One region of the Azospira sp. I09 genome, then DNA from elsewhere that is predicted to be linked to it. Evidence: predicted binding sites of a transcription regulator. Region 1 holds the regulator's gene; the other holds the start of a gene.
The links. Region 1 encodes sigma-54, which starts transcription at its own class of promoters, with help from an activator protein. Its sites were predicted from a motif close to TGGCACGCTTNCTGCTNA; they were not measured.

Region 1 (7,359 bases):
AGCCGCGCCAGGCGGGCAGCAGCTGGGCCGGCTCCAGGCTGCCGCCCAGGCTCAGGGCACCGACGCCCAGGCTGGCGCTGATGGCGCCGCCCAGCACGGGGGCGCTGAAACACAGGTGCAGCACGTCCTGGGGGCGGCCCAGGCGCGGATCGAACTGCAGGGGACCCCGCAGCAGACGGTAGCCGGCCCAGGCGCCAAGGGCGTTGCCGGCGCCCATGAGCAGGCCGGTGAGGGGAGCAAAGCCGCTGATGAGGGCGCTGCCCAGGGTGGCCAGCAGCACTGCCGGCCACAGCCGGCCGCCGCCCAGGACGAGGGCGGCCAGGGCAATGCCGGCGGGGGGCCAGAAGGGCACGAAGAGGCCGTGGCCGGCAGTGCCGATGGCCATGGTCAGCTGGGCCACCGCCAGATAGGCGGCAAACACCAGCAGCAGCCCCGGGAGCAGGGGCAGGTGGGCAGCGGGGAGGAGAGCGGCGGCCGGGGGCGCCAATAATCGCTTTAGCATAATTTGCGCCATTTTCCCTGCTTTGCCGCGGTGTTCCAAGGCCTTTGATGCTGGGGATAACACGTAGTCCGGGTAACTTGGCGTAGGCCGGAGGGTTTGTGCCATAATCAGCCGCTTGATTTTGGGGAATTCAGTCATGGACGACAACAAGGCCAAAGCACTAACCGCCGCACTGGCGCAGATTGAAAAGCAGTTCGGCAAGGGCGCCATCATGAAGATGGGCGAGACCGAAGTGGACAAGGGCGTGGACGTGGTGTCCACCGGCTCCCTGGGCCTGGACGTGGCCCTCGGCGTGGGCGGCCTGCCCCGGGGCCGGGTGGTGGAAATCTACGGTCCGGAATCCTCCGGCAAGACCACCCTGACCCTGCAGGTCGTCGCCGAGATGCAGAAGCTGGGCGGCACCGCCGCCTTCATCGACGCGGAACACGCCCTCGATCCCCAGTACGCCCAGAAGCTGGGCGTGAACATCGGCGAGCTGCTCATCTCCCAGCCGGACAACGGCGAACAGGCCCTGGAAATTGCCGACATGCTGGTGCGTTCCGGCGGTGTGGACGTGATCGTGGTGGACTCCGTCGCCGCCCTCACCCCCAAGGCCGAAATCGAAGGCGAGATGGGCGATTCCATGATGGGCCTGCACGCCCGCCTGATGAGCCAGGCCCTGCGCAAGCTCACCGCCAACATCAAGAAGACCAATACCCTGGTCATCTTCATCAACCAGATCCGCATGAAGATCGGGGTGATGTTCGGTTCCCCGGAAACCACCACCGGCGGCAACGCGCTCAAGTTCTACGCCTCCGTGCGCCTGGATATCCGCCGTATCGGCGGCATCAAGAAGGGTGACGAGGTGATCGGCAACGAAACCCGCGTCAAGGTGGTGAAGAACAAGGTCTCCCCGCCCTTCCGCGAAGCCCTGTTCGACATCCTCTACGGCGAAGGCATCTCCCGCGAGGGCGAGATCATCGAACTGGGGGTGGCCAACAAGCTGATCGAGAAGTCCGGCGCCTGGTACTCCTACAAGGGCGAGAAAATCGGCCAGGGCAAGGACAACTCCCGGGAATTCCTCAAAGCCAACCCGGCCATTGCCCAGGAAATCGAAGGCAAGATCCGGGAAGCCCTGGGCGTGGCCAATCCCGCCCCGGCGGCCGCTGCCGGAGAATGACCCCGAGCCTGCGCCAGCGGGCCCTGGGGCTGCTGGCGCGGCGGGAGTACAGCCGGGCCGAACTGGCCCGCAAGCTGGCGCCCCACGCAGAATCCGAGGCTGAGCTGGAGACCCTGCTGGACGACCTGGCGGCTCGCCGCCAGCTTTCCGATGCCCGCTATGCCAGTGAAAGGGTCGCCATCCGGGCCCGCCGCTACGGCGATGCCCGGCTGGCCCAGGAACTGCGGCAGAAGGGCGTGGCCGAGGAAACCGTCGCCGCGGCCCTGGCCCAGGGCGGCAGCGAGCTGGAACGGGCGCGCCAGGTGTGGCAGAAGAAATTCGCCGCCCTGCCCGCCGATCTGGCCGAGCGGGCCAAACAGACCCGCTTCCTCCTCAGCCGCGGCTTTGCCGCCGCCACCGTCCGCCAGGTGCTGCAGGGCGGCTGGGACGACGAGTCCGGCAGCGACTGGTAGAACCCCCGGGCGACACCTCTGGCACAATGCCTTTACGCCCCCGCATTCATAGAATCTGATAGCCCATGTCCGAGCAGAACCCCGACCTCATCGCCAAGCTTTCCGCCAACAACCTGAAAAAGCGCTACAAGTCCCGCACCGTGGTGCATGACGTGTCCTTCGAGGTGGGCAGCGGTGAGGTGGTCGGCCTGCTGGGCCCCAACGGTGCCGGCAAGACCACCTGTTTCTACATGATCGTCGGCCTGGTGCCCTCCGACGGCGGCTCCATCCAGCTGCAAAATCAGGAAGTGACCCACTTCCCCATCCACAAGCGGGCCCATCTGGGCATTTCCTACCTGCCCCAGGAGGCCTCCGTCTTCCGCAAGCTCAACGTGGAGGAGAACATCCGCGCCGTGCTGGAACTGCAGAAGCTACCCAAGCACGAGATCGACCTGCGCCTGGAGGAGCTGCTGGAAGAGCTGCACATCGGCCACATCCGCGCTTCCAATGCCGCCGCCCTGTCCGGTGGCGAGCGCCGCCGGGTGGAAATCGCCCGGGCCCTGGCCACCTCTCCCCGTTTCATCCTGCTGGATGAGCCCTTCGCCGGCGTGGACCCCATCGCCGTGCTGGAAATCCAGAAGATCATCCGTTTCCTCAAGGACCGCAGCATCGGCGTGCTCATCACCGACCACAACGTGCGTGAGACCCTGGGCATCTGCGACCGGGCCTACATCATCAATGAGGGACGGGTGCTGGCGTCTGGCCGCCCGGATGAGATCGTTTATAATGAAGACGTCCGAAAAGTATATCTGGGCGAGAGCTTCCGTCTCTGACGAGCCCAGTCTCCGAGTCTTTCCCTCAACCCGCTCATTGCCGCCGGCCCCTTCGGCCCCGGGTCCATGAAACCAACCCTCCAACTCAAACTCTCGCAGCACTTGGCCCTGACGCCACAGCTGCAGCAGTCCATCCGGCTGCTGCAACTGTCGACGCTTGAGCTGGAGCAGGAGTTGGAGAAGTATCTGCTGGAAAACCCCCTGCTGGAGCGGGAGGACGAGAACTACGAGCCCTCCTACAGCGGGAGCGAAGGCGAATACGCCGGCAGTACGGCCGAGTCCGCTGCCGAAGGCCCGCGGGAAGGCGATAGCGGCGAATCCGGTGAAGGCGCCGACAGTCACGGCCCCGAAGAAGTCCGGGACGACAGCCGGGACCGCCTGGGTGAGGGCGAGGACTGGTTTGCCGAAGGCAGCTACCCTTCCGCCTCCCGCGACGAGGACGAGGATTCCGACTTCCAGGAAGTGCAGGCCGCCAACACCTCCCTGCGCGACCACCTCAACTGGCAGCTGGGCCTGATGCAGCTCTCCGAGCGGGACCGGCAGCTGGTCAGCTTCCTGATCGAGGCGCTGGACGAGGACGGCTACCTGACCCAGCCCCTGGAGGAGCTGCAGGAAGCCCTGCCGGAAGAGCTGGAAATCGATCTGGACGACCTGCAGATCGCCCTGCGCCACCTGCAGCACCTGGACCCGACCGGTGTCGGTGCCCGCACTCCGGGCGAATGCCTGGCCCTGCAGCTGGAAGCCCTGCCGGCCGACGAGGTGCGGGACCAGGCCCTGAAGCTGGTGCGCCATCACCTGGAACTGCTGGCCGGCCGGGACTTCACCAAGCTGAAGAAGCTGCTGGGCTGCGACGACGAGCGCCTGCGCGCCGTCACCAACCTGGTGAAGAGCCTCAACCCCCGGCCCGGCGCCCAGTACGCGCCCCTGGATGCCCGCTACATCACCCCGGACGTGGTGGTGAAGAAGGTGCGCAACCAGTGGACCGCCAGCATCAATCCGGACGCCTACCCGCGCCTGCGCATCAACCGGCTCTACGCCGAGATCCTCTCCAAGCAGCGCGGCTCCAGCCTCTCCGGCCAGCTGCAGGAGGCCCGCTGGCTGATCAAGAACGTGCAGCAGCGTTTCGACACCATCCTGCGCGTGTCCCAGGCCATCCTGGACCGCCAGCGCCAGTTCTTCGAACACGGCGAGGTGGCCATGCGTCCCCTGGTACTGCGGGAAATCGCCGAAACCCTGGGCCTGCACGAATCCACCGTCTCCCGGGTGACCACCCAGAAGTACATGGCCACCCCCCGGGGCATTTTCGAACTCAAGTATTTCTTCGGCAGCCACGTGGCCACGGATACGGGGGGCGCCTGTTCGGCCACCGCCATCCGGGCCCTGATCAAGCAGCTGGTGGCGGCCGAAGACCCCAAAAAACCCCTTTCGGACAGTCAAATATCCGAAATTCTTGGCCAACAAGGCATTGTTGTGGCGCGTCGAACCATTGCAAAATACAGAGAAGCGCTCAACATTTCGCCGGCCAACCTACGCAAGTCCATCTAAAAAAGGAGCGAGCCATGAACCTGCACATCACCGGACATCACCTGGAAGTCACCCCGGCGATCCGCGACTACGTCACTGCCAAGCTGGAGCGGGTTACGCGTCACTTCGACAGCGTCATCGACGTCAACGTCATCCTCACCGTGGAAAAGCTGAAGCAGAAGGCTGAAGTCACCGTGCGCGTGCCCGGCAAGGACATCCACGTGGATGCCGAGGATGCCGACCTGTATGCCGCCGTGGACACCCTGATCGACAAGCTGGACCGCCAAGTGCAGAAGTACAAGCAGAAGGCCCAGGATCACCACCGCGACACCATCAAGAATCACATCGAAGAGTGATCTGATTCCCTCTCCGGGACTGGGACGAAAGGCATAGGCGGCGGGGTCGTTTTCCGTTATGATCCCGCCACTTTTCGCCTGGTATCCTGCCTGAATCCCAGTCTCCAACCGGCCCTGCCGCCGCCATCCCGCTGTTCGGGGAAGGTTCCCGCCCCATGGATCTGATTGCCAAACTCCTCCCTCCCGCCCACATCCTGCTGGACCTCGAAGCCAGCAGCAAGAAGCGGGCATTCGAGCAGGCCGGACTGCTGTTCGAGAACAACCTGGGCATCGCCCGGGCCACGGTTTTCGACAGCCTCTTCGCCCGGGAAAAACTCGGTTCCACCGGCCTGGGCCAGGGGGTTGCCATTCCCCACGGCCGCATCAAGGGGCTCAAGGAAGCCGCCGGCGCCTTCATGCGCCTGTCCGCCCCGGTGCCTTTCGATTCCCCCGACGGCAAGCCCGTCGGCCTGATGTTCGTGCTGCTGGTGCCGGAACAGGCCACCGAGCAGCATCTGCAGATTCTTTCCGAGCTGGCCCAGCGTTTCTCCGACCGGGCCTTCCGCGAGGCCCTGGGCGCCTGCGACAACACCGACGACGCCCACCGCCTGTTCACCGACTGGGGGAACCATGCGGCAAATCTCCATCAGCCAGCTGTTTGAGGACCACCAGGACAAGCTGTCCCTGACCTGGGTCGCGGCCCAGGGTGCCGAACGCTCCATCGAGATCCGGGAGCGGGGCAACTACGGCGCCGACGTGGTCGGCCACCTCAACCTGATCCACCCGGAACGCCTGCAGGTCATCGGCGCCGCCGAGTACCAGTGGCTGAGCCGGGTCAATCCTGAGCGCCTCAAGGCGCAGATGAACGAAATCTTCGCCGCCCAGCCCCCCGCCGTCATCGTCGCCGAGGGCCTGGAAGTGCTGCCGGCCGTGCTGGAGGGCTGCGAGAGCACCGGCACGCCCCTGTTCACCACCGCCAAACCCTGCTCGGCCGTGATCGACCTGCTGCGCATCTACCTCTCCCGCCGCCTGGCGGACACGGTGTCGGTGCATGGCGTCTTCATGGACGTGCTGGGCATGGGCGTCCTCATCACCGGCGATTCCGGCGTCGGCAAGTCCGAACTGGCCCTGGAACTGATTTCCCGGGGCCACGGCCTGGTCGCCGACGACGTGGTGGAACTGGCCCGCATCGCTCCCGCCACCATCGAGGGCCGTTGCCCGGGCATGCTGCGGGACTTCCTCGAAGTGCGGGGCCTGGGCCTGCTCAATATCCGCACCATCTTCGGCGAGACCGCCTCCCGGCGGAAAATGAAGCTCAAGCTGATCGTGCACCTGCAGAAGCCGGTGGCCGGGGTGGATGCGCCGCGCCTGCCCCTGGATGCCCAGACCCAGGAGATCCTCGGCGTGGCCGTGCGCAAGGTGGTCATTCCGGTGGCCGCCGGGCGTAACCTGGCGGTGCTGCTGGAGGCGGCGGTGCGCAACAGCATCCTGCAGCTGCGCGGCATCGACAACATGCAGGAATTCATCACCCGGCAGCAGAAGCTGCTGCTTGACGACGATATTTGACGAACGCATAGTGGTAAGCCCTGCCTGACCACTGACGGAGACACCATGAAAAAGATGCTGCTAGCCCTGTTTTCCCTGGCCTGTATCGGCCTGGCTCCCGTTGCCGGCGCCGCCGACGCGGCCAAAGCGCCGACGCCCCAGCAGGAGCGCATGAAGAACTGCAACAAGGAAGCCGGCGAGAAGGGCCTCAAGGGCGACGAGCGCAAGGGCTTCATGAAGACCTGCCTCTCCGGCAAGACCGCCGATGCTCCCGCCGCCAATGCGGAGTGCCAGTCCAAGGCCGCGGAGAAGAAGCTGGCCGGTGCCGCCAAGGCCTCCTTCATCAAGAAGTGCGAAGCCGACAGCCAGGCTGCCAAGTAAGCCCGGGGCGGACTTCCCGCAAAAATGCCAGCCGATTGAAGGCTGGCATTTTTTTTGACAGAATGGCCTGCCCCATTCCACCTGCCCCGGCGTTGATGCCGGGGACTTTCCCTGGAGCCCCGAGATGAAGCCTGCCCCCCTGCGTGCCGCTTCCCGCCTGCTCTGCTGCGGCCTGCTGCTGGCGGCAACCGGCGGCGCCCGGGCCTTCAGTTTTGCCGAGGACGAGAAGCAGGGTGCTGCCGAGGAGGAGGGCCGCCGCGGCCGCATCGCCCAGCATCTGGCCGTTCCCTGCAAGGCGGCATTGCGCAACCAGGGCATCCTGGTGGCCCTGGCCGACCAGACGGCCGACGGCTACCAGCTGCAGGGCAGCAAATACGGCCGCCATGCCGCCGTGATCAACCAAAAGCTGAAGGCCCTGGGCCTGAAGACCTACACCGCCGAGGAGCAGCGGGCCCGCATCGCCCAGGCCGAGATGGAGGCCTATTTCCGCAACGACCCGGATGCGGCCCTGGCCGCTTCCAGCAAGCTGGGCGCCGCCTTCGTGCTCAAGGGCGGGGTTTCCACCCGCACCGCCTACAACCCGGTGGTGCGCCTGCCCGAGGTCTATGTGACCATGCATTTCACCCTGGCGGCGGCGGACGGCCGCACC
Region 2 (7,359 bases), 910 kb from region 1:
CAGCGCCCCCGAATCGGTGATCCGCCTGCTGGACATGGGCATGGACCCCTTCAATTTCGCCGACGCCCTGCTCGGCATCCTGGCCCAGCGCCTGGCCAAGCGCCTGTGCAAGGAGTGCAAGGAGGCCTACCAGCCCTCGCCGGAGGACATGAAGCGGCTGCTGACCGAGTACTGCGAGGAGCTGACCAACACCGACAGCTGGAAGAAGGACCCCAAGGGCTCCTACGAAGCCGTCTACCGGGACTGGAACAGCCGCTACGCCAAGGATGGCCAGTTCACCCTGTATCGCCCCAAGGGCTGCCTCGCCTGCAACGACACCGGTTACAAGGGCCGGGTCGGCCTGCACGAGCTGATGGCCGGGACCGACGGCGTCAAGAAACTGATCCAGGAACATGCCCGGGTGGCCGAGCTGGTGGCCTGCGCCCTCAACGACGGCATGCGCACCCTGAAGATGGACGGCATCGACAAGGTGCTGCAGGGCATTACCGACATGAAGCAGGTACACGCGGTCTGCATCAAATAGGAGGTAGGGCATGGATACCCTGGACGATCTTTTCCGGCGCCTGGAGCAACTCAACGAGATCGGGGCGGCCCTCTCCCACGAGCGCAACCTGGACCGCCTGCTGGAGCGCATCCTGCTGGCGGCCAAGCAGATCACCCACGCGGACGGCGGCACCCTCTACCGCATGACCGAGGACGGGCGCCATCTGCGCTTCGAGATTGTCCGCACCGACTCCCTGGCCATCGCCTTTGGCGGCAGCAGCGGCCAGCCCCTCTCCTCCAAGTTCCCCGACCTGCCGCTGCACACCGAAAGCGGCGAGCCCAACAATTCCATGGTGGCCGCCTACAGCGCCCTCAACCTGCAGACGGTCAACATCGCCGACGCCTACACGGCGGAGGGCTTCGACTTCTCCGGCACCCGGGCCTTCGATGCCCGCACCGGCTACCGCTCCCAGTCCTTTCTCACGGTGCCCATGAAGAACCACGAGAACGAGGTCATCGGCGTCTTGCAGCTGATCAACGCCCAGGATCCCGTCAGCGGTGAAGTGCGGGCCTTCTCCTATGCGGACCAGCGCCTGGCCGAATCCCTGGCCTCCCAGGCGGCCATCGCCCTGACCAACCGGCAGCTCATTTCCCAGCTGGAAGAACTGTTCGAATCCTTCATCCAGCTCATCAACACCGCCATCGACGAAAAGTCCCCCTACACCGGCGGCCACTGCCAGCGGGTGCCGGAGCTGACCATGATGCTGGCCGAGGCGGTGAATGCCACCACGGAAGGCCCCCTGGCCGACTTCAGCATGTCCGACAAGGACCGCTACGAGCTGAAAATGGCCGGTCTGCTGCACGATTGCGGCAAGGTGACGACGCCGGTGCACGTGGTGGACAAGGCGACCAAGCTGCAGACCATCTTCGATCGCATCCATCTGCTGGATACCCGTTTCGAGGTGATCCGCCGCGATGCCCAGATCCGCATGTGGCAGGCCATTGCCGGCGGCCGAGGGGAAAGCCAGGCGCGCCAGGAACTGGAGGCGAGTCTGGCCCAGATGGAGGAAGACCAGCGCTTCCTGCAGCGCTGCAATGTGGGCGGCGAAGCCATGCAGCCGGAAGACCAGGAGCGAGTGCGGCAGATCGCCCGCCGCTACCGCTGGCAGGATGCGCAGGGCAAGGAAAACGATTTCCTCAGCGCGGACGAAGTGGAGAACCTGACCATCCGGGCCGGCACCCTGACCGAGGCCGAGCGGGAGATCATCAACCACCACATCGTCGCCACCATCCGCATGCTGGAATCCCTGCCCTGGCCCAAGCACCTGAAGAACGTGCCGGAATACGCCGGCGGCCACCATGAGCGCATGGACGGCAAAGGCTATCCCCGGGGCCTGACCCGGGAACAGATGAGCGTCCAGGCCCGGATCATGGGCATCGCCGACATCTTCGAAGCCCTCACCGCCCGGGACCGGCCGTACAAGGAAGGCATGAAGCTGTCCCAGGCCCTCGCCATCATGCGGAAATTCCGCGACAACGGACATGTGGACGGGGATTTGCTCGACGTTTTCCTGAAGCAGCGGGTGTTTCTGCGCTATGCCGAGCGTTTTATGGACAAGAGCCAGCTTGACGTCGCCTAGTCAGAAAGTGCCGCGATAGGGATGTGTTGTGACAAAAAACGTCAGTTTTTTGCGGCGTAGCCCCGGTGAAATCAAGGAAAAGCAAGCTGGCATCCTACTTGCTCATACTTGATTGAGGAGTTCCGGATATTCAGAGACTCCCATATATCTTTCTTCCAATAGGAGATTGTCATGAACAAGGTTCAGCAAGGTTTCACCCTGATTGAACTGATGGTGGTGGTTGCTATCATCGGTATCCTGGCCGCAGTTGCTCTGCCGGCTTACTCCGACTACCAGGCCAAGGGTAAGATCGCCGCCGGTCTGGCAGAAATTTCTGCCGTCCGTACCGCCTATGAAATGATCGCCAACGATGGCGGCACCCCGACCGAAGCTACCATCGGGCTTGACACTTCCAAGAGCGGCCACTGTACCTACACCGTGGACAACACCGGCATCTCCTGCGCCCTGAAGAATGCCCCGACCAAGGTCAATGGTCTGGCTATCAAGCTGGCCCGGGCTGCCGGTGGTGCCTGGTCCTGCGACGCCAGCGCCCTGCCCACTGATATGAAGCCGAAGGGTTGCAGCTAATCCCAGGTTTTGTGATGAAAAAGCCCGCTTCGGCGGGCTTTTTTTATGGGTGGCGGCGTGTATCAGAGCACGCTGTCGCTTCTTGCCTAACTAAGCGAATTTCAACTGCCGCTAGCCAAAATGTCGGGGCCCAGGCAGCAGCGCAACAACGTCTGGGTCTCCCCGGCCCGGACCCGGTTGGAGAACCACCATACGGCGCCCTTTTTGACCGTCCACGGCGCTTCCTGGCCGGAGAGGAGCAGGGCGGCCAGTTGGCCCAGGGTGGGCTGGTGGCCGACGATGAGGATGGTCTGCCGGCTGTCGGGCCAGCCGGCGGCCGAGAGCAGGTCGTAGACGCTGGCATCGGGCGCCAGCTTGCGGCTGGTTTCGTAGGGCAGTTCCAGGGCGTCGGCGGTTTGCTGGGTGCGCACCGCCGGGCTGACCAGGATGCGGGTGTGCTTGGGCAGGCGGGGCTTGAGCCAGGCAGCCATCTGCCGGGCCTGCTTGGCGCCGCGGACGGTGAGGCGGCGGGCCAGGTCGTCGCTGCCGACCTCGGCTTCGGCGTGGCGCCAGAGGATCAGGTCCATGGCGGTCTCCGGGGACAAAGGCGCCATCCTAGCCGCTCCGCTTTGCAGTCTTGTTGCGCTTGCCGGGGGATTTTTCCCAGGGCGCCGTCTGGGCCAGGAAATCCTCGAGGAAAGCCGGCAGTTCTTCCAGCAGCAGGTCGCTGCGGCCGCCGAGCCAGCCCATGACCAGACCGGGCCGGGCCGGCAGGGTGGGAGCCAGCAGCTCCCGGGCGGTGGCCAGGTCGTTGAGGCGCCCCAGGTGTTCCTGCAGGCGGGCCAGGGATTGGGCGTAGGGGGCGCCGTTGCCGCCGGCGGGAGCGAGGAACTCGATGGCGTAACGCAGCTTCTTGAAGGCGATGCGCAGGCGGTGGCGGCCGGCGTGGTCCAGCTCCGCCAGGTTGCGGGCCAGACGGCTGGCCTGGCGGGCGCGGCGGTCGAGGCGGCGGGCGGCGAAGTCGGTCAGGGGGCGCTGGCCGGCCGGCTCTTCCCCGAGGGCGAAGAGGTCGGCACTGAATTCCAGGAGCAGGCGGGAGTAGGCCGGCGAGCCCAGCAGGCGGCGCACGGCGAGGTGGGCGGCCTGGGAGCGGCTATTGGCGTGCCGTTCCAGGCGGGTCAGCTCGGCAACGCCGGGGAATGCGGCGTTCAGGGGAGGCAGGGTTTCGCTGAGGAACACGTCCCAGTTGCGGGCTTCTCCCAGGCCCCGGCCCAGGTCGCGCCAGGGGCCGGTCCAGCGTTGCCGGAAGGCTTCCTGCAGCACCGGGGCGAACAGTTTGAGCAGGGAACGCAGGCGGCGGATGGCGACCCGCACCTGGTGCACGTATTCCGGGCTGTCGCCGCGCTGGGCGCCGGCCTCGTTGGCCTGCAGGTGCTGCAGGCAGTCCAGGGCGGCGCTGCGGCAGGCGGCCAGGGGCGTCAGGTTCGTGTCCAGGGGCGCCGGACGGGCCTTCTGGGGCGGGCTGCGGCGGCCGGTGAACAGGGCGTAGCCCCGCTCCGCCTTGCTCGCCGCCACCGGGTGCAGGGCCTGGCGTTCGCCAAGGGCGGTGGACAGTTCCCGGGCCAGGGCGAAGAGGGCGGTCTCGGGGCCAGCCAGGAGCTCCAGTTCCAGTTCCCCCAGGGGCTCCCGCTGACCCTTGCTCTGGATGGTGCCCCGGTCCAGGGCGATCTCGATGCGGGTGCCGGGGGCCGGTTCGACGATCCAGGCGAGGCGGGTGAAGTCGGTGGTGAAGGCGGCTTCCAGGCGGGGCGTGCGCTTTTCCAGCCAGCGTCGCAGGTCGGCATCGTCCACATGGGAAAAATCGAACTGGCCGGGTGCCACCTTGGCTTCCCACTCATTGCGCCGGGCCAGGCCGCCGCTGGCCGGGTTGGCGGTCTTCACCGTCAGCAGCCAGTCCCAGCCCTTGCGCCGGTGGCGCAGGGCCATGCGCTGGCCGAGCAGTTCCAGGTCGGGGGTGTCGTAATAGGTGTTGAGCAGCCGCTGGCGCTGGGGGGCGCTGCCGGCCAGGAGCGGATGCCGCAGGAGGCGGGCGGCGCCGCCGGGGGGCAGGCGCAGCTTGAGTTCGGTTTCGAGGGCCATGGCGGGGATTCTACACCCGGCGATTTATCCCAATATGACAGCGGCCCCTTCGCCGCCGGGCCTGCCGCAGAAAACAAAAAAGCCCCGGCAGAGGGGCTTTTTCGCGGACTGCAGGCGCCGCGCCGGCGGCCCCGGAATGCCTAGAGGTCGAAGGTGCGCAGCTTTTCCACGTCGGGGATATGGATCTTGCGGCCTTCCACCTTGATCAGGCCTCGCTCGGACAGTTCATGCAGGATGCGGGAGAAGTGTTCCTGGGTCAGGTTGAGGCGGGAGGCAATGATGCCCTTATTGGTGGGTAGGTTCACCGTGGTTTCCTTGGGCAGGTGTTCCTCGTCCGGCAGGTCCCGCAGCAGGTAGCCGATGATGCGCTGGCGGCCGGAGTGCAGGGAATAGGATTCCACGTCGGTGATGATCTGGTGCAGGCGCATGGAGAGGCCGGCGATCATCTTGCGGCCCAGCTTGGGGTCCCGTTCCAGTTCCTCGAACAGCACGGCCTTGGAGATGTGCAGCAGCTGGGAGTCGGTGAGGGCCTGGGCGTAGACGATGTAGGGCTTGTCCATGAACATCAGGGCTTCGCCGAAGGTCTGGCCCTGGCCGAGGATTTCCACCACCTTCTCGCCGCCCTGGGCGGAGGTGAAGGCCAGCTTGACCTGGCCGTAGACCACCAGGTGCAGGCCCTGGCAGGGATCGCCCTTGTGGAACAGGATGTCGCCGCGGGCCGCGTGGATTTCCCGGGTACCGCGGGCAATGCGGGCAATTTCGTCCGGGGCCAGGCCATTGAACATGGGCACATAGGACAGCAAGGCGTCGATGTTCAGATTGCTGGTGGTCACGAACGGCACTCCTCGAATGGAAAAATGGGCTCCATGGTCGCATTAGAGGCCCACGCTGACAAGCCCGGGAAGTCCCCGTCATTTATGGGGATTAGCCGCTGCCGGCGCCCGATACGGTGGCGGTCCCCATTCCCGGCAGGGGACGGGCCGGGGACGGCTATAATCGGCCCATCATTGCGCCCGCCGATAGCCCGGAATCCCGACTCCCCCCACTGCCATGTCCAAGCCCGATCTCTCCCGCCTCAGCCTCAAACGGGGACCTGTCGCCCCGGCCGCGCCCCGCTCCCGCCGCCGCACCTGGCTCATCGGCGCCGCTGTCCTCGTGCTGGGCGGCCTGCTGCTGGCCTCCCTCTCCCGGCGCGAGACCGAGGTGGAGACTGTCTCCGTCACCACCGCCTATCCCTACCAGGGCGTCACCCTGCTCAATGCGGCCGGCTACGTGGTGGCCAGCCGCAAGGCCTCCGTCGCCTCCAAGGCCACCGGCCGCCTGGAATGGCTGGGAGTGCTGGAAGGCAGTCGGGTCAAGGCCGGCGAGGTGCTGGCCCGGCTGGAGAACAAGGACGTGCAGGCCCAGGCCGACCAGGCTGGCGCCGGCGTGCTGTCGGCACAGGCCGAACTGAAGGACGCCCGGGCCGCCCTGGAGCGGGCGAAGGACCTGGCCCAGAAGAAGTTCGTCTCCGGCTCCTCCCTGGATACGGCCCAGGCCCGCTTCGACAAGGCCGCCGCCGCCGTGGCGGTGGCCCAGGCCAATCTGCGGGCGGCCCAGGTGGGGGTGGAGCAGACCCTCATCCGCGCCCCCTTCGACGGCGTGGTGCTGACCAAGACCGCCAACATCGGCGACGTCATCACCCCCTTCTCCTCGGCCCTGGAAAGCAAGGGCGCGGTGGTGACCATGGCCGACATGGAGAGCCTGGAGGTGGAAGCCGACGTGGCCGAATCCAACCTGGCCAGGATCAAGGTGGGCCAGCCCTGCGAAATCCAGCTCGACGCCTTTCCCGAGTTGCGCTTCCGCGGCGAGGTGAGCCGCCTGGTGCCGACGGTGGACCGCTCCAAGGCCACGGTCATGACCAAGGTGCGCTTCGTGGACCGGGACGAGCGCATCCTGCCGGAAATGAGCGCCAAGGTGGCCTTCCTGGAAAAGCCCATGGGCGACGGCGAGCGCCAGCCCCTGGTGGCGGTGCACAAGGATGCCCTGGCGGCCGACGGTAAGTCCCTGTTCCTGGTCGAGGCCGGCAAGGCGAAGCGGGTAACGGTGACGGTGGGCCGCCAGATAAACGATCTGCTGGAAGTGAGCGCTAACCCGGCGTTGCAGCCGGGAGCCAAGGTGGTGGCCCGTCCCGGCGAGCGCCTGGGGGACGGGGACCGGGTCAAGGTGGTAAGCAAGTGAGCGGCACGGTAGACGAAAGCGCCGCCGCAGGCAGCGTGGTGCACAGTGCCGGAAGCAGCTTCGGAGACGCCGCTTCCGCGGCGCCCCTGATCGTCCTCGACAACCTTTCCAAGAGCTACCGCCGGGGCCAGCAGGTGGTGCCGGTGCTGGAGCGCATCAGCTTCAACATCGCCGCCGGCGAGTTCCTGGCCCTGATGGGGCCGTCCGGTTCCGGCAAGAGCACCCTGCTCAACCTCATCGCCGGCATCGACCGGCCCGACTCCGGCACCCTCAGCGTCGCCGGCCAGGACATCGCCGCCCTGGAAGAGGCCGAGCTGGCGGCCTGGCGGGC

Region 2: a site for sigma-54 is predicted at 2,211-2,228, ahead of AZSP09_RS20655 (pilin). Genes of this name have one in related genera too.

The regions. Positions count from the first base shown of each region.
Region 1 is NZ_AP021844.1:2,452,450-2,459,808, reverse strand. Features, by position in the region: gene AZSP09_RS11530 (PAS domain S-box protein) at 1-502, opposite strand, end outside; gene recA (recombinase RecA) at 639-1,661, shown strand; gene recX (recombination regulator RecX) at 1,658-2,113, shown strand; gene lptB (LPS export ABC transporter ATP-binding protein) at 2,179-2,925, shown strand; gene AZSP09_RS11510 (RNA polymerase factor sigma-54) at 2,992-4,470, shown strand; gene hpf (ribosome hibernation-promoting factor, HPF/YfiA family) at 4,485-4,805, shown strand; gene ptsN (PTS IIA-like nitrogen regulatory protein PtsN) at 4,961-5,446, shown strand; gene hprK (HPr(Ser) kinase/phosphatase) at 5,415-6,350, shown strand; gene AZSP09_RS11490 (PsiF family protein) at 6,396-6,710, shown strand; gene AZSP09_RS11485 (hypothetical protein) at 6,835-7,359, shown strand, end outside.
Region 2 is NZ_AP021844.1:3,363,104-3,370,462, forward strand. Features, by position in the region: gene AZSP09_RS15830 (GspE/PulE family protein) at 1-523, shown strand, start outside; gene AZSP09_RS15835 (HD family phosphohydrolase) at 534-2,123, shown strand; gene AZSP09_RS20655 (pilin) at 2,295-2,690, shown strand; gene sixA (phosphohistidine phosphatase SixA) at 2,792-3,256, opposite strand; gene AZSP09_RS15850 (CYTH and CHAD domain-containing protein) at 3,285-4,808, opposite strand; gene AZSP09_RS15855 (Crp/Fnr family transcriptional regulator) at 4,949-5,641, opposite strand; gene AZSP09_RS15860 (efflux RND transporter periplasmic adaptor subunit) at 5,859-7,028, shown strand; gene AZSP09_RS15865 (ABC transporter ATP-binding protein) at 7,025-7,359, shown strand, end outside.